DNA from 3 places in the Bradyrhizobium sp. SMVTL-02 genome. Region 2 is predicted to be linked to each of the others. Evidence: riboswitches for the same ligand, from Rfam matches in the RefSeq annotation. Region 2 holds a riboswitch; each other region holds the start of a gene.
The links. Region 2 has a riboswitch for S-adenosylmethionine ahead of ACNJYB_RS37500 (O-succinylhomoserine sulfhydrylase). Riboswitches for the same ligand answer to the same signal wherever they lie in the genome.
Positions count from the first base shown of each region.

Region 1: another riboswitch for S-adenosylmethionine. It lies ahead of metX (homoserine O-acetyltransferase MetX); the one in region 2 lies ahead of ACNJYB_RS37500 (O-succinylhomoserine sulfhydrylase).
Region 3: another riboswitch for S-adenosylmethionine. It lies ahead of ACNJYB_RS27530 (IS66 family transposase); the one in region 2 lies ahead of ACNJYB_RS37500 (O-succinylhomoserine sulfhydrylase).

Region 1 covers NZ_CP182469.1:6,847,850-6,855,682, forward strand. The annotation lists gene ACNJYB_RS32700 (alpha/beta fold hydrolase) at 1-797, shown strand, start outside; gene metW (methionine biosynthesis protein MetW) at 939-1,601, opposite strand; gene metX (homoserine O-acetyltransferase MetX) at 1,603-2,805, opposite strand; SAM riboswitch at 2,891-2,970, opposite strand; gene ACNJYB_RS32715 (chorismate mutase) at 3,176-4,024, shown strand; gene hisC (histidinol-phosphate transaminase) at 4,059-5,156, shown strand; gene ACNJYB_RS32725 (prephenate/arogenate dehydrogenase family protein) at 5,153-6,091, shown strand; gene ACNJYB_RS32730 (DUF2125 domain-containing protein) at 6,196-7,380, opposite strand; gene ACNJYB_RS32735 (gamma-glutamylcyclotransferase) at 7,592-7,833, shown strand, end outside.
Region 2 covers NZ_CP182469.1:7,814,318-7,822,150, reverse strand. The annotation lists gene ACNJYB_RS37515 (OpgC domain-containing protein) at 1-218, shown strand, start outside; gene ACNJYB_RS37510 (SGNH/GDSL hydrolase family protein) at 218-997, shown strand; gene ACNJYB_RS37505 (SGNH/GDSL hydrolase family protein) at 1,010-2,002, shown strand; gene ACNJYB_RS37500 (O-succinylhomoserine sulfhydrylase) at 2,042-3,229, opposite strand; SAM riboswitch at 3,304-3,383, opposite strand; gene ACNJYB_RS37495 (2'-deoxycytidine 5'-triphosphate deaminase) at 3,541-4,599, shown strand; gene ACNJYB_RS37490 (hypothetical protein) at 4,685-5,737, shown strand; gene ACNJYB_RS37485 (MATE family efflux transporter) at 6,093-7,538, shown strand; gene ACNJYB_RS37480 (hypothetical protein) at 7,535-7,833, opposite strand, start outside.
Region 3 covers NZ_CP182469.1:5,748,854-5,756,686, forward strand. The annotation lists gene ACNJYB_RS27515 (NUDIX hydrolase) at 1-22, opposite strand, end outside; gene ACNJYB_RS27520 (Crp/Fnr family transcriptional regulator) at 1,435-2,139, opposite strand; gene ACNJYB_RS27525 (hypothetical protein) at 2,315-2,494, opposite strand; SAM-I-IV-variant riboswitch at 3,385-3,483, shown strand; partial or broken gene ACNJYB_RS27530 (IS66 family transposase) at 3,615-4,078, shown strand; gene ACNJYB_RS27535 (DUF6894 family protein) at 4,584-4,817, opposite strand; gene ACNJYB_RS27540 (hypothetical protein) at 4,814-5,062, opposite strand; one part of gene ACNJYB_RS27545 (IS630 family transposase) at 5,522-5,857, shown strand; one part of gene ACNJYB_RS27545 (IS630 family transposase) at 5,859-6,470, shown strand; gene ACNJYB_RS27550 (hypothetical protein) at 6,571-6,849, opposite strand; gene cydB (cytochrome d ubiquinol oxidase subunit II) at 7,224-7,833, opposite strand, start outside.

The DNA of each region.
Region 1 (7,833 bases), 970 kb from region 2:
TTATTTTTCTGCACGAGTTCGCGGCCGACTATACCAATTGGGAGCCGCAGATGCGCTACTTCTCGCGCGGCCACCGTTGCATCACCTATTCGGCGCGAGGCTACACCCCGTCGGACGTGCCTGACGGCGAGGTCTACACCTACACGCATTTCTACACCGACGCGCTGGCCGTGCTCGACCATCTCAAGATCGAGCGCGCGCATCTCGTCGGGCTCTCGATGGGCGCCTACTCCTCGCTCCAGATCGGCCTGAACGCGCCGCATCGCGCGCTGTCGATGACGCTGGCCGGCGTCGGCTCCGGCTCCGAGCTCGAGAATCTCGAGGCCTGGCGCAAGCAGTGCCGCGCCAATGCCGAGCAGTTCGAGACGCTGGGCTCTGCCGAGGTCGCCAAGGTCACGCGCGAGGCGCCGAGCCGGATCCCCTTCCTGGTCAAGGACCCGCGCGGCCATGCCGATTTCTACGCCGCGCTGGCGCGGCACGATGCGAAGGGTTCGGCCAACACGATGCGCGGCTTCCAGGGCGGCCGGCCCTCGATCTACACGATGGCGGATGCGATCGCCAAGGTGGCGACGCCCGCGCTGATCATCTGCGGCGACGAGGACGATCCCTGCGTGGGAGCGAGCCTGTTCCTGAAGAAGCACCTGCCGGCCGCAGGACTCGCGATGTTTCCGAAGTCGGGCCACGTGCTCAATCTCGAGGAGCCCGCGCTGTTCAACGAGAGCGTGGAGCGATTCGTGACGCTGGTTGAGGCGGGACGATGGCCGGTGCGTGATCCGCGGTCGCTGGCGGCGCATTAGGCGCCGCCAGGTATTCCGTCATTGCGAGCGCAGCGAAGCAATCCAGAGTCTTTCCGCGGACGCATTCCGGATTGCGTCGCTGCGCTCGCAATGACGGTGGACAGACCTCAGCTCCTCATATTGAGGAGCGCGAACGGAAGGCTATTTGCCCCCGCCGCGGCTGAGTAGAAACACGCCCTGCTCGCCGAACATGTTCCACACCCACCAGGGCAGGTTCAGCGGCACCGGGCGGCCGTAGAGATCGAGCGCCACGGCGCGCTCCATCTTGACGTTGATCGCGTCGCAGAGCTCGACGAAATCCTTGATGGTGCAGAAGTGGATATTGGCGGTGTCGTACCAGGTCGCGGGCAGGTTCTCGGTGCGCGGCATATGGCCGCCGATCAGGAGCTGCAGCCGCATCTTCCAGAAGCCGAAATTCGGGAACGAGACGATGGCGCGGCGGCCGATGCGCAGCAGATTCTCCAGCACCACCTTCGGCTGCCGCGTCGCCTGCAGCGTTTGCGACAGGATCACGTAGTCGAAAGCGTCGTCGGGGTAATTGACGAGGTCGGTGTCGGCGTCGCCCTGCACCACCGCAAGGCCCTTGGCGACGCAACGGTTGACGCCCTCGCGCGACAGCTCGATGCCGCGGCCATCGATGCCGCGGGCCTCGAGCAGTTGAAGCAGGTCGCCGTCGCCGCAGCCGACGTCGAGCACTTTCGAACCCGGCTTGACCATCTCGGCCACCAGCAGATGGTCGGCGCGAACCTGGCCGGACTGCCCGGCCGCAACGCCGCCGAGCGGCAGCACTTCCTGCACTGACATCCTAGCCACCACAGCCATTCAATCCGCGCGCCTTGCCGGCCGATTGCAGGAAGGCGCGGGAGATGTCGAAAAACTCGTGCACGTCGAGCAGGAAGGCATCGTGGCCGCGATCGGTCTCGATCTCGGCAAACGACACCCGCGCGCTCGAGGCGTTGAGCGCATGCACCAGCGCACGCGATTCCGAGGTCGGAAACAGCCAGTCGCTGGTGAAGGAGACGACGCAGAAGCGGGTCTTGATGCCTGCGAACGCCTTTGCCAGCACGCCGTCATGGTCGGCGGCGATGTCGAAATAGTCCATCGCGCGCGTCAGGTAGAGATAGGAGTTGGCATCGAAGCGCTCGACGAAGGACGAGCCCTGGTAGCGCAGATAGGACTCGACCTGGAAGTCGGCGTCGAACGAGAAGGTCGGCAGGTCGCGATCCTGCATGCGCCGGCCGAACTTGCGATGCAGCGCGGCGTCGGAGAGATAGGTGATGTGCGCCGCCATCCGCGCCACAGCGAGGCCGCGATGCGGATGGATGCCGCGATCGGCATAGCCGCCATTGTGCCAGTCGGGATCGGCCATCACGGCCTGGCGGCCGAGCTCGTGAAACGCGATGTTCTGCGCCGAGTGTCGCGTCGAGCAGGCGATCGCGAGCGCGGAGAACACCCGGCTCGGATAGGCCGCGGTCCATTGCAGCACCTGCATGCCGCCCATCGAGCCGCCGACCACAGCGAACAACGTGTCGATGCCGAGCCGGTCGATCAGCATCGCCTGCGCGCGGACCATGTCCGGAATGGTGATGACGGGGAATTCCAGACCCCACACCTTGCCGGTGGCGGGATTGATCGAGGCGGGCCCGGTCGAGCCCATGCAGCCGCCGATCACGTTGGAGCAGATGATGAAGTACCTGTCGGGATCGAGCGGGCGGCCCGGGCCGACCAGGGTCTCCCACCAGCCGGGCTTGCCGGTGACGGGATGCACATTGGCCACGTGCTGGTCGCCGGTCAGCGCATGGCAGATCAGGATCGCGTTGGAGCGGTCGGCGTTGAGCTCGCCATAGGTCTGGTAGGCGATCTGGAACGGGGAGAGATCGACGCCGCAATCGAGCGGCAATGGCTGCTCGGCGCCGAAATGCGCGATGAGCGAGCTCGGGTGATCCGCCTCATGCGACCGATCGTCGGTACTGATCGCCGGGCTCGGAATCGACTTGACGACAACCATCATCGACCTCGTTTGCGACTGCCGCTCGACTGTCGCTGACATCAGGCCATGAAAAACCCGGCCTGAACGATAGGTTCGGCCGGGATCGGAAGCGTCCCCGGCCTGTTTAGCGAGTTTTTTAACGTGGCTGCAAGCCGGCCGGCTCAAATGACCACGGAACAGGCAAAAACCTACCGGCTTGGGCGGTTTTCGTCAAGTCGCGGTCCGGATCAGCCAAATTCGTCCCTGCCTCGCCGGCCGAACAGGCCGTCATTTCTCTTTGCTTTCGTCGCCCTGACTGCCTAATCAGGACGTCGATCGCAGCGGATCGGACCCTACCAGTCTCTTTGGCCGGCCCGCATTGGAACGCCTCTCAACAGTCCTGTCAGATATGTCCCAACGTCCGCCCGCGCCACCATCACTGCAGGAATTGCGCAAGGAGATCGATGCGATCGACGAGAGCATGCATCGCCTGCTGATGCAGCGCGGCGACATCATCGACCGCCTGATCCAGGTGAAGCAGACCCAGGAGGTCGGCTCGGCCTTCCGCCCGGCGCGCGAGGCCTCCATGATGCGCGAGATCGTGCAGCGTCATCGCGGCATCCTGCCGCTCGACACCGTCGAGAGCATCTGGCGCGTCATCATCTCGACCTTCACCTATGTGCAGGCGCCGTTCTCCGTGCACGCCGACATCTCGGTGAGCGAGCCCGCGATGCGCGACTCGGTCCGCTTCCATTTCGGTTTCACGGTGCCCTATGTCGCGCATTTCAGCGCGCAGGCTGCGGTCGAGGCGGTGGCGAAATCCAAGGGCGACCTGGCGCTGGTCTCGGCGACCTCCAGCCGCACACCGTGGTGGCTCGAGCTGGAGGCAGAAGGCGCACCGAAGATCATCGCGCGGATGCCCTTCGTCGAGCGCGCCGACCATCCGGCCGCGCTGCCGGTGTTCGCGATCTCGCGCGTCGCCGACAGCGCCCTGGTGACCGAGGTCGAGACATTCAGCGTGCGCGTATCAGGGTGGAATGCCGAGGTTGCGCGCACCCTGTCGCCGCTGGCCGACATCGTGGCGGTGCCCGACACCGCCTTCGACGGCGCGGCGCTGCTGGTCTCGGTCACGGCTGCGAGCAGCATCGACAAGATCAAGGCTGCCCTGATCGAGGCGGGGGCCTCGGTGCGCTCCACGGCCCTCGTCGGCAGCCACGCAACGCGCTATACGGTGGCCCCGACCGGGTCGAAATCGTAAATCGCGTACCGCCTAAGCCACTCCGGAGTTGAAGATGTCCCGCCCCGTGCCGAACCCCGGCATTCTCGATATTGCGCCCTACACGCCCGGCAAGACCCCGGTGCCGGAGCCGGGCCGCAAGGTGTTCAAGCTCTCGGCCAACGAGACGCCGTTCGGGCCCTCGCCGAAGGCGATCGAGGCCTTCAAGCGCGTGGCGGATCATCTGGAAGACTACCCCGAAGGCACCTCGCGCGTGCTGCGCGAAGCGATCGGCCGCTCGTTCGGACTCGATCCGAACCGCATCATTTGCGGCGCCGGCTCGGACGAGATCCTCAACCTGCTCGCCCACACCTATCTCGGCCAGGGCGACGAGGCGATCTCCACCACCCACGGCTTCCTGGTCTATCCGATCGCGACCATGGCGGTCGGCGCCAGGAACGTGATCGCCGAGGAGACCAACCTCACCTGCAACGTCGACGCCATCCTCAAGGTGGTCACGCCGAAGACGAAGCTGGTCTGGCTCGCCAATCCCAACAACCCGACCGGCACCTACATTCCGTTCGACGAGGTCAAGCGCCTGCGCGCCGGCCTGCCCTCGCACGTGCTGCTGGTGCTGGACGCCGCCTATTGCGACTACGTCTCGCGCAACGATTACGAAATGGGGATCGAGCTGGTCGCGACCACCGAGAACACCGTGGTGACGCACACCTTCTCCAAGATCCACGGCCTCGCCGCGCTGCGCGTCGGCTGGATGTTCGGGCCCGAGCACATCATCGACGCGGTCAACCGCATTCGCGGTCCCTTCAACGTGTCGACGCCGGCGATGTATGCCGCGGTCGCCGCGATCGAGGACACCGCCCATCAGGCGATGTCGAAGCAGTTCACCGAGACCTGGCGCAACTGGCTGACCGAGGAGATCACCAAGCTCGGCCTGAGGGTGACGCCGAGCGTTGCCAATTTCGTGCTGATCCACTTCCCGACCGACAACGGCAGGACCTCGGACGACGCCGACGCCTTCCTCACCAAGCGCGGCCTCGTTCTGCGCGCGCTGAAGAACTACGGCCTGCCGCATTCCCTGCGCATGACCATCGGCACCGAAGAGGCCAACCGCCTCGTCGTCGATGCCTTGCGCGAATTCATGGCCGGCAAATGAGCGCGAAACCGCATTTCCAGCGCGTCGCGCTGATCGGCTTCGGCCTGATCGGCGGCTCGATCGCGCGCGCTGCGAAGCTCCAGGGCCTGGCTGGCGAGATCGTCACCACCGCGCGCTCGGAGAGGACGCGCGCGCGGGTGATCGAGCTCGGCATCGTCGACCAGGTGGTGGCGACCAATGCGGAGGCCGTCAAGGACGCCGACCTCGTTATCCTCTGCATTCCTGTCGGGGCCTGCGGGCCGGTGGCGCAGGAGATCGCGCCGCATCTGAAGCCGGGCGCTGTCGTCTCCGACGTCGGCTCGGTCAAGGGCGCGGTGGTCAGGGACATGGCGCCGCATCTGCCGCAGGGCGTCCATTTCGTGCCGGCACATCCGGTCGCGGGCACCGAGCATTCGGGGCCGGATTCCGGCTTCGCCGAGCTCTTCATCAACCGCTGGTGCATTCTCACGCCGCCGGAGGGTACCGACACTGAGGCCGTCGCTCACTTGCGCGCCTTCTGGGCGGCGATGGGCGCCAAGGTCGAGGTGATGACGCCGGATCATCATGACCTCGTGCTCGCGATCACCAGCCATCTGCCGCATCTGATCGCCTACACCATCGTCGGCACCGCCGACGAGCTGGCGCAGGTGACGGAGTCCGAGGTGATCAAATTCTCAGCCGGCGGCTTCCGCGACTTCACCCGTATTGCCGCATCAGATCCGACGATGTGGCGCGACGTGTTTCTCGCCAACAAGGAAGCGGTGCTGGAGATGCTCGGCACCTTCACCGAGGATCTTGCCAAGCTGACCCGCGCGATCCGGCGCGGCGACGGCGAAGCACTGTTCGATCACTTCACCCGCACCCGCGCCATCCGCCGCGGCATCGTCGAGATCGGCCAGGATTCGGCGGCAGCAGATTTCGGCCGCCAGCACGGGCAGCTCGAGAAGAAGCCGTAGCCCCCTCTCTCCTCCGTCATTGCGAGGAGCGCAGCGACGAATCAATCCAGACTGTTTCCGACGAGAAAGCCTGGATTGCTTCGCTTCGCTCGCAATGACGAGAACTAATACAGCGGCGGGATCTGACCGACCTTGACCGGGCCGAGCAGCACGGCACCGTCGTCGAATTTCAGCGGGAAGCTGCGCGCCTTCTTGCCCTCGAGCGTGCTCTCGGTGCCGATCGAGTTGATGCCGGCCGCCAGGCCGGCATTGGCGTTCTGCTTGATGACCTTGCCGAGGCCGGGAACGGCGCGATCAAGCGCACCAAAGAGATTATTGAGGTCCTGCGACTTCACGCCGGGCGCGACGCGATCCAGCGTCGCCTGCGGTACGCCCTCTTCCAGCATCTTCTCGATCCCGAGTGCCGGGATCACGCGCTCGAGCCCGGTCACCGTCATCTGCAGCTCGCCGTCGAGTCGGCCATTGGGCGACAGGCCGAGCGTGCCGGCCGCGACTGCGATCATCTCGCCCTGCTGGATCCGCGACTGCAGGATCTCGATATGGCCGCCGGCGGCCTGGATCTCGCGGAAGCGCTGCGGCCAGGGCTTTGGCGTGAGGTCGGACAGGCCGGTGATCTTCGCCCGCGTGTCGGCCTCGAACGGCTCGGCGAGCAAGGGATGAACGCCCTGGATGCTGGCTTGCGCGACGTGGAGCACGGTCTCGATCACGGGATGATCGGCCGGCGAGCCGTCCGCAAGGCGCCCATGCAGCTCGATCTGCTTGGCGCGCGCGAGCGGCACCTGCATGCTGCCGTCGAGCCGGTTGATGTTGGGGTCGTCGAACACGAGAGAGGCGCGCTGCGGCACGGCCGGCAGGCCGACCACGCTGCTGCGCCCCTTGCTCCAGTTCACCACGAAGGTGTTTTGCGTGACGCCGTCGGTCAGCGTCGCCGGCGCCGAAAACTCGGCGATCACGAGCTTGGGATCGTAGACCTGGGCGACGACCAGGATGTTGTCGAGCCTGGCGGTGAACGGCGTCTTGCTGGCATTCTGCGAGACCAGGGCGACGCTGGCGCCGGAGCACTGGACCTCGAAGCGGAACGGGAAGCCCGCGATCGAGCGCTTGGCGCAATCATAGATGCGGCCGGACCTGGCCTCCTGCGCGCGCCAGGCGTCTGCGGCGACCTCGGCCTGCGACGCGGCATAGAACCAGAAGCAGGTCCACGCGACGGCGAGGATCAGCAGGAGAACGGGTGCGATGAAAAGGCCCCAACGGGAGCGGCGGCCTGTGGCAACGGTCATATCGGACATGCGGCGACCCTTTGGCCCCAGATTCAGGCAAATGTAAGCGGGACCGGCCCCCGACGAAAGGCCGAGAATCCGCTTCGCTTGGCGGCCCGGTTCTGCTAAAGCGCGACACGATTTGGAAACATCGTCGTCGCGCTTTAGCTCCTTGTTTGAGCATGGTCTTTGCGGAAAACCGCTTCACACTTTTCCGGATCATGCTCTAGCCGTGCCCGAAATGTCGGAAATCACCCTCCCCTCCGTCACCACAGCCAAGGGCGACCTCTGGGTGTTCGGCTACGGCTCGCTGATGTGGCGGCCGGGCTTCGAATTCGAGGAGCGCGTCCCGGCGCGCCTGGTCGGCGAGCATCGCGCGCTCTGCGTCTATTCCTTCGTGCATCGCGGCACGCCGGAGAAGCCGGGCCTGGTGCTCGGGCTCGACCGCGGCGGCGCCTGCCGCGGCATCGCCTTCCGCGTCGC
Region 2 (7,833 bases):
AGATCTTCTGCCTCGGCGTCTTCCTCGCCTTCGCCGGCCATTTCATCCTGGCCGAGGTCTCCGGCGGCGCAGCCATGCATGCGCTGATTAGTCTCTCCGGAATCCTGGTCATGTGGGGCGTTGCCTGGGTGATTTCGTGGTACAAGCGCGTGGCTGACAAGAGCGGTGCGAAAACCAAAAACGCCGTCGGCAACGCCGATCTGGCGGGAGGGGGCTGATGAAGGCGAAGGTTCTCCTGAGCCTGATCCTGCTATGCGGTGGCCTCGCCGCGCCCCAGGCGCGCGCGGACGATGCTGCGCCTGCCGCTGCCGCCGCGCCCGCAGCCTGCGAATTGCCGTCCTATCTCCTCACCAGCGAAAGCCAGCTTCCCAAGGTTGCCGAGGCCGTCAAATCTGGCAAACCGCTGGAAATCCTGGTCATCGGCAGCCGCTCGACCACGATTCCGGCCTCCGAGGACGCCTCCTATCCGGCGCGCATGCAGGCCATCTTGAAGGAGAAGCTGCCACCCTCGGAGGTCGTGCACGTCTCCGTAGAAATACAGAGCAAGAAAACAGCAGAGGAGGCGGCCACCACCTTCGTTAAGCTGATGGAAGCAAAAAGGCCTACTTTGGTCATCTGGCAGACCGGGACCGTGGATGCTATCCGAGCCATCGATCCCGATGAGTTTCGCGGTGCTGTGACCGAGGGGGTTGCCGCGCTGCAAAATGCAGGGGCTGACGTCGTGTTGATGAATTTGCAGTACAGCCCGCGCACAGAGACCATGATCTCGGTGCCGCCCTATCTCGACAATATGCGGGTGGTGGCGCAGGAGCACGACATCCCGCTGTTCGATCGTTTCGCGATCATGCGGCAGTGGAATGACCAGGGTCAGTTCGACCTGTTCAGCCCGTCCCACGGGCCGGAGCTGGCGAAACAGGTCCATGATTGCCTTGGCCGGGCGTTGGCACAGTTCGTGTTTGACGCAGCCCATCTGGGGCCGGCCCAGCAGCAAAATTGAGGTCTAGCGTTAATGAGTTCTCTCCGCCCTTTTTGCCCGACGGCATGGCTGGCTATATCAGCGGCGGCAGCGCTGCTGTTGCTGACGCCGGTGTCGCAGTCGCGCGCGCAGGCGCAAGCCGCGCAGACGACGCAAGCGCCGGCGCAAACCGCTGATCCCGCTCCCGCCTCGCGTTCCCAGACCACGGGCGCCGTGACGTCCCCCGAGCAGCGTGGCATCACCGCGCGCGCCATCGACAAGGTCAAGCAGGCCGCCAAGTCTGCCGGCGATATCTTCAACCGCGTGCCATGCCTGCCGCCGAAGGGCGGCTCGAAGACGATGGGCTCGCTCCCTCATGTCGCGGCCAAGCTCGCGGCCGGCCAGCCCGTCGTGATCGTCGCGTTCGGCTCGTCGTCGACCGCCGGCTACGGCGCGAGCTCGCCCGATTTCAACTATCCGAACCGTCTCGCCGCACAGCTGCGCCGGCACTATCCGACCGCCGACATCACCGTCGTCAACGCCGGCGTGGGCGGCGAGGATGCGCCGGAGATGATGAAGCGCCTTCAGACGCAGGTGATCGACCTGCATCCGGACATGGTGATCTGGCAGGTCGGCACCAACGCCGTGCTGCGCAATCTCGATCCCGGCGATACCGCAAAACTGGTCGAGGACGGCATCTCCCGCATCCAGGCCGCCGGCGGCGCCGACATCGTGCTGGTCGATCCGCAATATTCGCCGGCCGTCAATCAGCGCAAGGAGAGCGCCGGCAGGATGGTGAAGCTGCTCGGCAAGGTCGCCGAGCTCCGCCACGTCGGCATCTTCCCGCGCTTCGAAGTGATGCGCGACTGGCACGAGAACCAGTCGATCCCGGTCGAGAGCTTCGTCATCGCCGACGGCCTGCACATGAATGACTGGGGCTACGCCTGCTTCGCCCAGCTGCTCGGCGACGACATCATCCGCTCCGTCGGGCAGATCAAGCTCGGGGTGAACGTGCCGGCGGATGTGAGGACGTATCGGCCGATGTGACGGCTCTTACCTGCTCCCGCCAGGGGAGGGCAAGGAAGATCACGCCTTCTCCAGCGCCGCGGTGATATCCTCGATCAGATCGTCCGCATGCTCCAGCCCCGCGGAGAAGCGGATGAAACCCTCGCTGATGCCGAGCGCGGCGCGGTCTTCCGGCTTGAGGCGCTGATGCGTCGTGGTGGCCGGATGCGTCACGAGGCTCTTGGCGTCGCCGAGGTTGTTCGAGATCTTCGCAAGCTTGAGCTCGTTGAGCACGCGAAACGCTGCCGCCTTGCCGCCCTTCACCTCGAAGCCGACGAGCGTCGAGCCGCCGCGCATCTGCTTCTTCACCAGCGCCGCCTGCGGATGATCGGCGCGGCCGGGATAGACCAGGCGCGAGATCTTCGGATGGCTCGCCAGCACCTCGGCGACGCGCGCTGCCGTGTCGGTCTGCGCGCGCACGCGCACGCCCAGCGTCTCCAGGCCCTTGAGCAGGACCCAGGCGTTGAACGGCGAGATCGACGGGCCGGTCTGGCGCATGAAATTGTGCAGGTGCTCCGCGATGAAGGCTTCCGAGGACAGGATGATGCCGCCGAGACACCGGCCCTGGCCGTCGATGTGCTTGGTCGCGGAGTAGACGACGACGTCGGCGCCGAGCGCGAGCGGGCTTTGCCAGATCGGCGTTGCGAACACGTTGTCCACGACGAGGCGCGCGCCGCCGCTGTGCGCGATCGCGGCGATGCCGGGAATGTCGAGCACATCGAGCGTCGGGTTGGTCGGGCTCTCCAGGAAGAACGTCTTGGTGTTGGGGCGAAGTGCGCGCTGCCACTGGTCGAGATCGAGGCCGTCGACCAGCGTGGTCTCGATGCCGTAGCGCGGCAGGAGGTCCTGGATGACGTAGAGGCACGAGCCGAACAGCGCGCGGGAGGCGACCACGTGATCGCCGGCCTTCAGCGGTGCCAGGATCGCGGTCGTCACTGCGGCCATGCCGGTTGCCGCGGAGCGGGCGGCTTCGGCGCCCTCGAGCTCGATCATGCGGCGCTCGAACATCGCAATGGTCGGGTTGGAGTAGCGCGAATAGATGAAGCCGGGGTCCTCGCCCTTGAACCGCGCCTCGCACTCCTCGGCGCTGGCATAGACATAGCCTTGCGTCAGGAACAGCGCCTCCGACGTCTCGCCATATTGCGAGCGCAGGGTGCCGGAATGGACCAGGCGGGTTTCGGGGCGGTAGGCAGCAGGCGACTTCGACATAGGACCCTCCGACGTGACCATTGGAGCGAAAACGGTCACAAAAAAACCGGCCTGGATATCTCCACTGGCCGGGATCACAGAGGTCCCCGGCCTGTTTAGCGATTTATTTAACGTGGCTGCAAGCCGGCCGGCTCAAATCACCACGGGATAAGTGATGCTCATATTCCGCAATGCCCTTTCCGTCAAGGCGTCCATCGGCTAGCCCTGAAAGACTCGTATTTTCCGCATGTCCGGATGCTCTGACCCCAGATGAGGACCCCCGGTTGAGTTTCACGGTCGCCGCCGATGCCAATGGAATCCTGCCCGACCGCATGATCGCGGCGATGGCGGAGGCGGGTCTCATCCTGCCGGCCTACGACTTCGTCGAAAGCCAGATCCAGCCGGCGAGCCTCGATCTGCGTCTCGGCGACATCGCCTATCGCGTCCGCGCCAGCTTTCTCCCCGGGCCCGGCGCCACCGTCGCCGAGCGCATCGACGAATTGAAGCTGCACGAGTTCAGCCTCGCCGACGGCGCGGTGCTAGAGACCAACTGCGTCTACATCGTGCCGCTGCTCGAGAGCCTCGCGCTGCCGCCGGAAATCGTCGCAGCCGCAAATCCGAAGAGCTCGACCGGCCGGCTCGACGTCTTCACCCGCGTGATCGCCGACGGCACCCGCCGTTTCGACATGATCGGCGCCGGCTATCACGGCCCGCTCTATGCCGAGATCAGCCCGAAGACGTTTCCGGTGCTGGTGCGCGAGGGCTCGCGTCTCAGCCAGGTGCGCTTCCGCACTGGGGACGCCATCCTCAACGCCGACGAGCTCGATGGCTTGCACGCCGCCGAGCGCCTCGTCGACATCGCCGATGCCGATCTCTCCGGCGGCGTCGCCGTCTCCGTCGATCTCTCCGGCGAGAAAGGCAATGGCTTCGTCGGCTATCGCGCCAAGCGCCACACCGGCGTCGTCGACGTCGATCGCCGCGCCGGCTACGCCGTGGAAGATTTCTGGGAGCCGATCTCGGCCCGTCCCGACGGCAGCCTGATCCTCGACCCCGGCGAGTTCTACATCCTCGCCTCCAAGGAAGCCGTGCAGGTGCCGCCCGATTACGCCGCGGAGATGGTGCCGTTCGATCCCTTGGTCGGCGAATTCCGCGTGCACTATGCCGGCTTCTTCGATCCCGGCTTCGGCTATGCCGGTGCGGGCGGGCTAGGATCGCGCGCCGTGCTCGAAGTGCGCTCGCGCGAGGTGCCGTTCATCCTCGAGCACGGCCAGATCGTCGGCCGCCTCGTCTACGAGAAGATGCTGGCGCGCCCCGATGCGATGTACGGCCAGCGCATCGGCTCGAACTACCAGGCGCAGGGTCTGAAGCTGAGCAAGCATTTCCGGGTGTAATCCGGGCTACGACAGAAAGCGCCTCCGGTTGCGCCACTCCTCGCGCAATGACACACTCCCGCAAAACAACAAGCCGGGAGCGATCATGACCGCCGCAACTGACGCCGCGCAGGAAGCCGAATGGAAGCGCTGGCGCGCGGTCGCCGATCTCTACCACGCTTACTTCACCGGCCTCATCCTGACCGTCGTCACGCGCCGCGGCACTGCGGATGCGGCGGAGTTCGTGTTCCGTGTCTTCCGCCGCCAGCAGCAGGAGCGCTTCCTGCCGGGCTTGCAAAAGCTCGGGCTCAGCCATCTGCCGCCGGCGGTCGCCGCCGCGCAATATCACTATCTCTCCAACTGGATCGGCGGCGTGCATGTCGAATACATGTACGAGAGCGACCGCAAGGCCTGGATCCGCTATCCGCCGCCGCGGTGGATCTGGAAGGGCAGCGCGATCTGCGGCGTGCCGGGCGAGGTCAGCCGCGCGATGCTGCGCGGCTGGCACGCCAACAATGGCGTTGCGCTCGGCGATCTGCGCCTCGGCTTCGTCTGCACCAAGCAGAGCGTCGACGGCCAGGACGGGCTCGAAGGCTACTATCACCAGTACGACCATCCGCTCGAGCCCGATCAGCGCCTGGTGTTCGCGCGGCATCTGGAGGCGCCGTTGTTCGATGCCAGGACCGCACCGGCATTGCCGGTCTCGAGCTGGCCGAAACCACGACTGGAAAAGGCCTATCGCAACTACGCGATGGAATATGTCCGCACCGCCGCGCCGGTGATGGTGCAGCAGCTCGGCCCCGAAGATGCCGGCTATCTCCTCCACCTCACCGGCAGGCTGATCGGCATGCAATATTTCGACGAGGTCGCCGCGGCGCTGTCGATGACCCGCGGTCGCGCGCGCGAGTTTGCATCGTTTCTCAATGCTCTGTTCGCCGCGCAGGATGATGCCGCCGAGATGACGCAGTCCGAAGGCGCGTTCGAACTCCGCCAACAGAACTGGAAACTGATGGACGACGTGCCCGATTATCACCCCGCCTGCGCAAAGGTGCTGGAGGGATTGTTTGAAGGGCTGGCCGCAGGTTGCGGACGACACATCGGCGTGCAGATGCGGCCGGCCGCGGGTGGCCGTCCGCCATTGGTCTGGACGATCGGGTAAGCGACAGTGTCGCCGTGCTTTGCCTCTGCCCGCGTGCGGGGAGAGGCCGGAATTTGCGACAGCAAATTCCGGGTGAGGGGGACTCTCTGCGAGTCCAGTTGCCACCGTCGTTGCGGAAGCGGCCCCTCACCCCAACCCTCTCCCGTAAGAACGGGGAGAGGGAGAAGAGGGAGAAGAGGGAGCCGCAATTCCACGCGCTGAAATGCGCTGCCGCAGGGCACGCCTGCATCAGGCGCAGGAGGAATCGGCGATTGCCGTGCTAACAAGCCTCTCGCTGCGCCTTTCGCGCGAACAAAGTCATTGGCACACCGAGTGATTGCTGCGCCGCAAATGGCGCCTGCGTCCGGGAGAGGACATGTCCGACATCGCCGAGATCCCGGTCGATGAGCAAGAGCGCCCGTTGCCGCCGCCCCCGCGCCCCGTGAGGAGCGCGCTGGTGGACGGGCCGATCCTGCGCACGCTGCTCTCCCTCGCCTGGCCGAACGTGATCGCGCTGTCGGCCGGCACCTGCACGGTGATCGCCGAGACCTCCTATATCGGCCGGCTCGGCGTCGAAGCGCTGGCCGCGATGGCGCTGGTCTTTCCGACAGTGATCCTCACCATGACCATGTCCGGCGGTGCCATGGGCGGCGCGGTCGCTTCCGCCATCGCACGCGCGCTCGGTGCCGGCGACCGCGAGCGGGCCGGCACGCTCGCCATGCACGCGATGCTGATCGGCATCAGCTTCGGCCTCGTCTTCATGCTGGGCATGCTGATCTTCGGGCCCAGGGTGCTCGAAATGCTCGGCGGCCGCGGCGATGTGCTGACGCATGCGATCGCCTACGCGCAGGTATTTTTCGGCGGCGCCGTGCTGCCCTGGCTGCTCAACACCATGGCGGGCGTCTTGCGGGGCACCGGCAACATGAAGCTGCCGTCGTTCCTCATCCTCAACTCGGCGGCCTGGCAGATCCTGCTCGGCGGCACGCTCGGCCTCGGGCTCGGCCCGGTGCCGCAGCTCGGCATGCGCGGCGTCGCGGCTGGCGCGCTGATCGCCTACACCATGAACATCTGCATCATGGGCTGGTACCTGTTCTCCGGCCGCGCGCGGATCGCACTGAAGCTGCGCGGCCTGCGCATCCAGTGGGCGATGTTCTTCGACATTCTCAAGGTCGGCGCCATCGCCTGCTTCTCCCCGCTGCAATCGGTGCTGACGATCTCGATCTTCACCCACATGCTGGCGAAGTTCGGCACCGCGATCCTCGCCGGCTACGGCGTCGGCGCGCGGCTGGAATTTCTGCTGACCTCGATCGCGTTCTCGTTCGGCATTGCCTGCGTGCCCATGGTCGGGATGGCGATCGGCGCCGGCCGCATCGCGCGCGCCCGGCGCATTGCGTGGATCGCCAGTGCCGCCGCCTTCGTGGCCGTCGGTGCACCGGCATGCCTCGTTGCGATCTTCCCCGATCTGTGGGTCAACATCTTCACCGACAGTGCGGCCGTGCGCGCGGCGAGCCATCAATATCTCTCGACGGTCGGGCCGTTCTACGCGTTCTTCGGCCTTGCAACGACGATGTACTTCTCCTCGCAAGGCGCGGCGAAGGTGATCGGCCCGGTGCTGGCGCAGACCGCGCGGCTGATCTACATCTCGGCCGCCGGCTGGTGGCTGCTGACGCATGAGGCCACCGCACAGAGCTTCTTCTGGCTGGCCGCGAGCTCGATGGTCGTGCTCGGCCTGCTGTCATGCTCCAGCGTGGTGCTGACGCGTTGGGGCCCGCGCGAGGGCAAGCCCGCGATCAGGCCGGCGCTGTCCGGCGCGACGGATTAGCGACGCCTGTGACGGCGATGACCGCCGCCGGCATTGGCAAGTCGCATCAATTGCGGGATCATCGCCATCATGTCGCCGCCACCGGAGCCGCCGAGCATGCCCATGATGTCGCCGCCGCCGATGCCGCCGAGCCCGCTCGGCATGTAGCCGCCCCCCATCATGCCGCCGAGGCCGCCGCCGCCGTTCTCCATCATGCGGCTCATCATCGGACCCATGGTCTGCATCAGCATGGCAAAGCGGCGCTTGCCCATCTTCGCCTTCATCATCTCCAGCATCGGCGCCATCTGGGTCATCA
Region 3 (7,833 bases), 2.1 Mb from region 2:
CAAGTTTTGAAGACTTCGCCATTTCTCTTTTGTATCGATTTGGCAGATCGGCATCAGTCTAGACCGTCTGGTTCGACCAGCAATGATCGGCGTCACCCCGCGCCCGTATTATCACGGAGCAACCCAACACTGACCGCGCGTTTAGGTGGCGCTATGCCTACGCATGCTCGGAATCCTCTACATCCTCCAAGAGCCCATGTTCTGGGTGGCATTGGCTTTTGGGCTGGCTCCGATCGTCATTGGCGTCATCATCCTGTGGCTAAGCGGCCGAGGTCGCCAGTGACACGTTTCCGTTTCGCCGAACGTGGTTTTTCTCGCAGCCCGGGAACAAATGTGCACTTTTGCACTTAACCCGCTAGCTTCCACTTAGGGAGGTGGAACCTATGGGGAAACGAAGTGCCCACCGCCGAATACTATTTGAAGCAAGCTGAGATCGCATCACGGTTGGCATTAGCAGAATCGGACCCGGAGAAAGCCCGGGCGATGCACATTATGACGCTAGACCTCTTCGATAAAGCGCAAAGGGCTCTGGTCAAAAACACCCCCACTCTGCCAGGGAGTCGCGCGCAGCCCCCTACCATCGAACGGCAGTAAGGCCACGTTCAGCACTCACGCCTTTGCAATCCAGCCGAAGACAAAAAGGAACGCTCCAGCCCACTCGAGCTGGAGCTTAGTTTTGGTATTCAACTGGCCACAGTGGCGCTAGTTCCCTAACGAGCAACCGCTCCTAATCTCTGTCCGCCCGACCCGCTTGCGGCCGCGGCGGCACGCTTCAGTTCTTCAATCTTGGGACCGTGACAATGCAAAATTCCGATTCGCCTTCGGCTCCGGTCGCCGTCTAACCAGTTCAACAAGTGCTATGCAACACACCGGCGACAAACGGCCTCAGCTGCGCCTGGCGCCGGTGTCGCTCGGGTCATGATCGCAGACTGGCAACTGACCCAATATCTCCGATCCACCTCAAGAGCTGACGACCGGAATTGCGCTCCGGGCGAGTCAACATTCGCAAAATGAAAAGAGGCCCTGACGCGCCCGGCATCAATTTCTAGTCCGGCACTGCTAATCGCAGCGGCGGATTCTGCGGACCGAACCGTCGTCGCGCTCGATCGTGACGGTGCGGCAACCACCGCGATATCCGCGATCATACCCGTGAGCGCGATAAGCGGGTCGATCGTACTCTCGGTAGTACCGCCGCTCCGGGCCCACTCTCACGCCGCCGAGTGGAGTATCAACCTCAACTTGAGCTGACGCGGGTGCAATGGAGATCGGCGTGGCGAGAGCGAAGCCAGCGACCGCCAGTACACCGGTCAATAGCAGAGTTCTCATACGAGTTCCTCCTAAGTAGTTGCACTTGCTCTCCAACACCGCAAGCAGGGGCAAGGTTCCTGCACGAAATCAATCCAAACGGCGAGCGGCGGTTGACCTAGGCAGCCTTTAATCATCGCTCGATGCGGCAATCGCTTCATACTGATCTTTCACCGCTCGGTAGCATTCGCAAACAGCCTCGTGCAGAAGATCTACATTCAGAAGGTGTATTTTGCCTCGCTTATATTCGATCAAACCGGCCTCGTGGAGCGTTTGAGCGGACAACGTGACACTCGTCCGTTGCACACCAAGCATCTCGGCCAGGAATTCTTGGGTAAAGTCGAGAGTGTCGCTACCGGCTAAATCCCTTGCCCGCAGCAGCCATCGGCAGAGCCGAGCCTCGACTGTGTGCGACGACATGCAGGCCGCTGATTGTTGTGCCTGCATGAACAGAGCTTGTTCATGGCGGATGAGTGTCGAAAGCATACTCACGCTTTGCAAGGCAATCGAAGCAAGATCACCGATGTCGCATACCAAGCTGCTGCCAGCCAATTGCACGATCGCTTGGTTCAGTGATTTTCTCCCGTCCAGCGCCGCCGATGCGCCAAGCACACCGTCAAGCCCGACCATCGCCGCCTCGACAGACGCCCCGGAACTAAGGTCAACCACCAGTGAGATGACGGCACCCGTCGGAAAATAAACTAGGGTGATGGGCTGACCGGTTTCATAAAGAATTTGCTTCTGTCGAAGCTGCACGCTTTTCAGATGAGGCTGGAGCGCCGCCGCGTCAGAGGACGACAAAGCATTGAGCAAACGATTGGCGAAATCGGCCATGGACCGCACTCCCACAGGCGGGAGCGCAATTGGTCTCTCAGCCACTGACGCCTGCGGCTCTGGGCCCGTGTCAGTGATAGAAGGCAATTCGTCAGAATGGTCGTCGTTCCTATGGTCAGGGAACCTCTGTTGGGTAGCCGACTTAGCAGCTAACGACACCGATAACTGCGGCGGCTTACTCTTGGGGTCGATAGGTCACTACCCAGCGCGTCTCTTGCCATAGCTCTATGGCGTGTCCATCCACCAACTGCTCAATACTGCGCTTGGCTTCCTCGTCATTGTCGCAGACAAGGTCGATGCGTTCCTTAATATGCCCGTCGTGACCGATGATGTAGGCGTAGTATCCGCTGGTCATGGCGTTATTTCGGACGCTGCAAGCCCGGGGACTTAAGCCAATCGCTTATGCGTGAAGCAGTTTCGGCTTGCCGAGCTCGCCGCATGAGCAACTCGCGGGCCGTGCTGCCTACCGCTTCCTTTTCGGCTGCTGCCTTAAATCGCTGAGCTTCTTCCGCAAGCCGCTCTTCGAAGGTTAAATCATGCTTTATGCGCCGCCGGGTTGCTCCCATGGCCAGTCCTCGCAAATGCTGATTGAGGGCCGGCCATTTAAGATGCAGCTCTGATCTTTGTCTGTATGGTACCCGACACTCCCTATCCGGCCACTGCATACGTTCGCGCGTAGCGCTCCACGCATGCTATAATCCGGTGTGTTTAATTCGAATTTTTCAATTCGCAAAGTATGCAAAGTATGCGGTCCCGATGCTCTATGTGCTGGACCTGGCTCGCATAGAAGTTGGCGAGGAGTCTCCGCGCTTCCGTCACGTCCGCTCCAAGACGCGTGAGCTCCGCAACACGCGCCTCCTGCTCCGCAACATGGCGCTCACCTTGGGCAACGTGCCGCTCGGCTTCCCTTAGGTGTCTCTGAAGCATGTCCCGGTCCATAAGACAGTCTACAGCAAATCGCGAAACGGTGGGTGGCTAATCGGTTGGAAGTCGGCTTCGGGTCATTCGCGCGCGCCGAGTGATTAGCACGTCCGGCGGAATCCGACAGGTCGCCGCTTGCCACTGCGCTCGAAGATATGCCTGGGTAACTGGTACCGGTACCTGGTCGCTCTCAATCCCGGCTATCGGCCCCGGGGGGCACCCCCACCCCTCAGTAACAGCTGCCAGCACCATCTACGGGTCTCGATCCGGCCTATGCCGGCGGCAATCTGGAATTTGACTTGGTTTGCAAATGGGCTATCTGTGAGGGTGCATCCTGAGAGGGCCTGACGGCCCCGCCAACCAGCCTTGACCGGCAACGGTGGCACGACGATGTGGCCCACATGGGCAACAGTAGGTCGCCAGTCCTCCAGATGCATGTGCCATCTTGGAGGATTTTTTATGTTGCAGTCTCGACGAGGATTTTTGATCGGTGCCGGCGCCCTGCTGAGTATCCCTCCATTGCGGGCCGCCTTGTTTGACGAACGCGATCGCGCGGCCGCACCGCCGACGAGCGGCGTGCCGTGCGCCAGGAGAGAAGCAAGCCGCTGCTCGACGACATGCACGCCTGGCTGCTACGCGAGCGAGAAACCCTCTCGCGCTCCTCCGAGGTCCTGAAACCCATGAATTACATGCTCAGGCGCTGGGCCGACTTTGCCCGCTTCCTCGACGATGGCAGGATCTGCCTCAGCAACAACGCCGCCGAAAGAGCGTTGCGCGGCATCGCCTTGGGAAGGCGCAATTGGACCTTCGCCGGCAGCCCGCGCGGCTCCGACCGCGCCGCCATCATGCTAACGACGATCACGACCTGTCGTCTTAACGATGTCGACGCCAAAGCCTGGCTCGCCGACGTCCTCGCCCAATCGCCGATCTTCCCGCTTCGCGTTTGCACGAACTGCTGCCTTGGGAATGGAAGCTCCTGCGTCAAGCCGACAAGCCCACCGATCAGCAAGCTGCCTAACCTTCACGCAGGGCTATCATAGCGCTACCCGGCCCCCGCGCGCATGCGTCAATCAGGCGGTCTCCGTCGTATGCGTACCGTGGAGGCGAGGCAGCGCCGCTGAAAAGAAGTGTTCATAGGCCATCACCAGAGATCTCCGCCTAGTTTTGCTCAACGACCAGGACTTCGCCTGTTTGAAGATTCGCCGAGCCAATCCGATCCACCAGAGCCCTTCAGGACCTTGAACGGGCGGCCGGCCCTCGGGAGGGAAAGGACCGGCGGCGGGGGAGCCCGGCGAGGTAGAATGGCCAGACGTATGCCGAGCCCAAGCTTCCTTTCAGGAAATCGTGACAGATGCGGATGCACGATGTTTGACGAACCACTTAGGACCTCCCCAACGCATGTAATGACGCTCGGGCCGATACGGATCGCAGGCGTCGCAATGAGCCTTCTCACGCTGCTCGCGACGTCGCTCGCCCGTCGCCGCAGCGGTGCCATCGGAGATCGAATTACGATCATGATGACCTCAATGGGGCCTACCGAGCACGAAAGCGAACGGGACGACAAACAGCTCTTCACCAAGGTCGTCTATGACGTGCAAAACCCAACTACGCCAATCTTCGATGCTTCGCCCCATGGTGAGTGATCTCACGACAGAGGCCGCGCGATCTCGCGCCTCAGCAAGATCTTCCACCACGGTGCCGCAGCTATCAACCAACTCCTCTTTGCTGTTGGAGCAGTGGAAATACACCTGGGTCATGTCCAGCCTCCTTCTAGCATCACTTCGTTTTCAAGCACCGCCTCGCTTTGGGCGTCAGCAGCAGCGCGAGCCAGCGCTTTCTCAGTATCAACGCGCGAAGCCTTCTCCGCCCGCCGCTCGTAGTTCTCGGCAAGCACCTTAAGTTGATATGCAATCGCCTGGTCAGTCATGGTCTTGGCCACGCGGAGCAAACTATGTGCAGTTTTCAGGCATTCCGTGGCTCGCCGTGAGATATCTATGGTCATGGTGCCCTCACGCGGTTCGCGGCGTTCTGGGCCAAGGCTGAAGCCGGGGCAGCCAGTCATAATCGCATGCCCGGCGAGCCTTGAAACGATCGACGCACTTCGTGGAACAAAGCGGAGTTTGCCAAGAGTAGTGCCGGACGAGACCAAATCTGCCGGCGCATACTGCGCAACGCGTGGCGTTACCGTGTCTTGGATTTTCGGAGTGCTTCACCATGGGTGTCTCCTCTTTCATTGGGCCATAATGCGCTCAGAGGGAGGGAATTGCTCGTTATGTTCTGTAAGCCAGCGTTAGTCGTTGCGAGACGTTGTGATTTCGCTATATGGGAATCGGGTTTGCGCGACAGTCGGCGGGTGGAACGCAACCGCTAGAGCGGTTCACGGATTTATTGAATCGGAAGGGATTCCGGGTCTGGGACGAATATGATTCAAGATGCTGGCTGGGCTGGAGGCCAGCATCCGATGGTCCGACCAATTTCCAACGATTTGCGTAAGCGTGCGGTATCCGCTGTTGCCAAAGGTGAGAGCTGCCGATCTGTGGCGGAACGGTTTGGCGTTGCTGTCTCGTCAGTTGTGAAGTGGTCACAGCGTTATCGAACGACCGGCTCGGTAGCGCCCGGCAAGATGGGTGGTCACCGCAAGCCTGTGCTTGATCCGCACCGCGCCTTCATCGTCGAGCGGATCACTCAGACGCCGCACCTGACGCTGCATGGTCTGAAGGCGGAACTGGCAGCCCGTGGGGTCAAGGTCTCACACAATGCGGTCTGGCTGTTCCTGCGCCGGGAAGGGCTGCGGTTCAAAAAAAACACTGTTCGCCCTCGAACAGGCTCGCGCCGACGTCTCTCGTAGGCGCTTGCGTTGGCGAGCCTGGCAGGCCGGGCTCGATCCGGGCCGGCTCGTCTTCATCGATGAGACCTGGATCAAGACCAACATGGCCCCTTTGCGAGGCTGGGGACCCAAAGGGGCGCGCCTGCGCGGCTTCGCTCCGCACGGTCACTGGCGTACCCTCACATTCCTCGGCGCGCTCCGCCATGACCAACTCACGGCACCCTGCGTCTTCGATGGCCCGATCAACGGTGAATGCTTCCGTGGTTACGTAAAGCACATTCTCCTGCCAACCCTGCGTGAAGGCGACATCGTCATTCTCGACAATCTCGGAAGCCATAAGTCGAAAGCCGTCAGGCAAATGATCAAGGCTGCTGGCGCCAGACTCTGGTACCTGCCGCCATACTCGCCCGACCTCAACCCAATCGAACAGGCCTTCTCCAAGATCAAACACTGGATGCGGCAAGCTCAGAAGCGCTCAATCGAGGAGACTTGGCGCCATATCGGTCACCTCGTCCAAGACATCCAGCCTCGCGAATGCGCCAACTACTTCGCCAGCGCCGGTTATGCTTCAATCAAAATGTGAAACGCTCTAGCAGGAATAGCTCGTGCGCGACGGACACAGCACCTATCCGTTTAGGCAGCGAGTCATGAAGCTGCGCGGTCAGGCCTGCTTCAACGATGCCTCATCCTGCTGAGCTGTTCCGCTCGCGTAGTCGGAGCAACGAAGCAATATCCTCGCCCGGGCTTAGATCGGTCGCCGTTCTGGCCATTCTTGAGAGAGCACCCTTTTCCGGAAAATCCTGCTCGATCCGGCAAGCCTGGCTGAAGTCATGGAGCAAGTCGATAGTGTGATCGTTGATCATGGCCCGCAGTTCGACGAAGCTCTTGTCGGGTTCGGAATAGGTATCGAGGATTTTCTGCGCGACTTGCTCGGCCTTTTCCAGGACCGCGTATGAGGACAAGACGCGCATCCGCGAGATGTGGAATAGAGACGAACCACACCCACAACGTCCGGTCGGTCGTGCTGGAGTGCGTGCATATAGCATTTGGCAGCGACTTCGATGAAATCGCGGTAGAGATCCTGGCGGCGCAAAGCCTGACTGGAGACCCATTGGGCCTGTACGACACTGCGCTGTGTAAACCAAGCCGCTGTCGCCGAGGTCAACCCTCCGATGGCAGCTCCGGCCAGTGCAGCGAGGCCTGGAATAACCGACGCATCCATCGTTCAGCGCCTCTTCTCGGCATCTGGCGGCGTGACTCGCACCGCACAGATCGTTCACCAACGAGGAGAGCGATGCCGCATCTTTGCCGCTCGCCGCGAAAAACAAGGTAATTCCTATTCGTTGCCCGCTTCCGCCACTCTTCCGTGGAACATACGGTAGACGACGAACGTGTAGACGAGCGTGAGGGGCATTACGAAGAGGCCGGCGCCCCAGAACATGAACGTTAGGCTCTCGTTCGGCGAGGCCGCTTGTCCGACGGTAAGCGCGAACGGAATCATGTAGGGCCAGAAGGAGCAGGCCAACGTGCCGAACGCCGCCGCAAAGATCAGCGCTGCGCATCTAAACGGAGCGAGATCGTTTCGTCGTCGCACGCCTCTCAGCAATCCGAACGCTGATACCACCCCGATCAGAGGAAATATCAATAGGTATGGGCGCTCAAACCAGCGGTTCATCAGACTCAGATGCATAGCGATCGCCAGAACAAACGCGGTGGCCAGAAAGGCAAGGACGCCAACTGTCAGTAGGGGGAGCAATTGGTAGGCGCGCCCCCGTACCTGTCCTTCGCACTTCCTCACCAGCCAGCTTGCGCCGAGCAGGCTGTAGCCAAGCACGAGCCCAAGGCCGCAGAGAGCGGCGAAGGGGCTGAACCAGCCAAAGATCCCGCCGATATAGTGACCCTCCTTCATGGGCAGACCCTCGACCAGCGCGCCAACCGTCATCCCT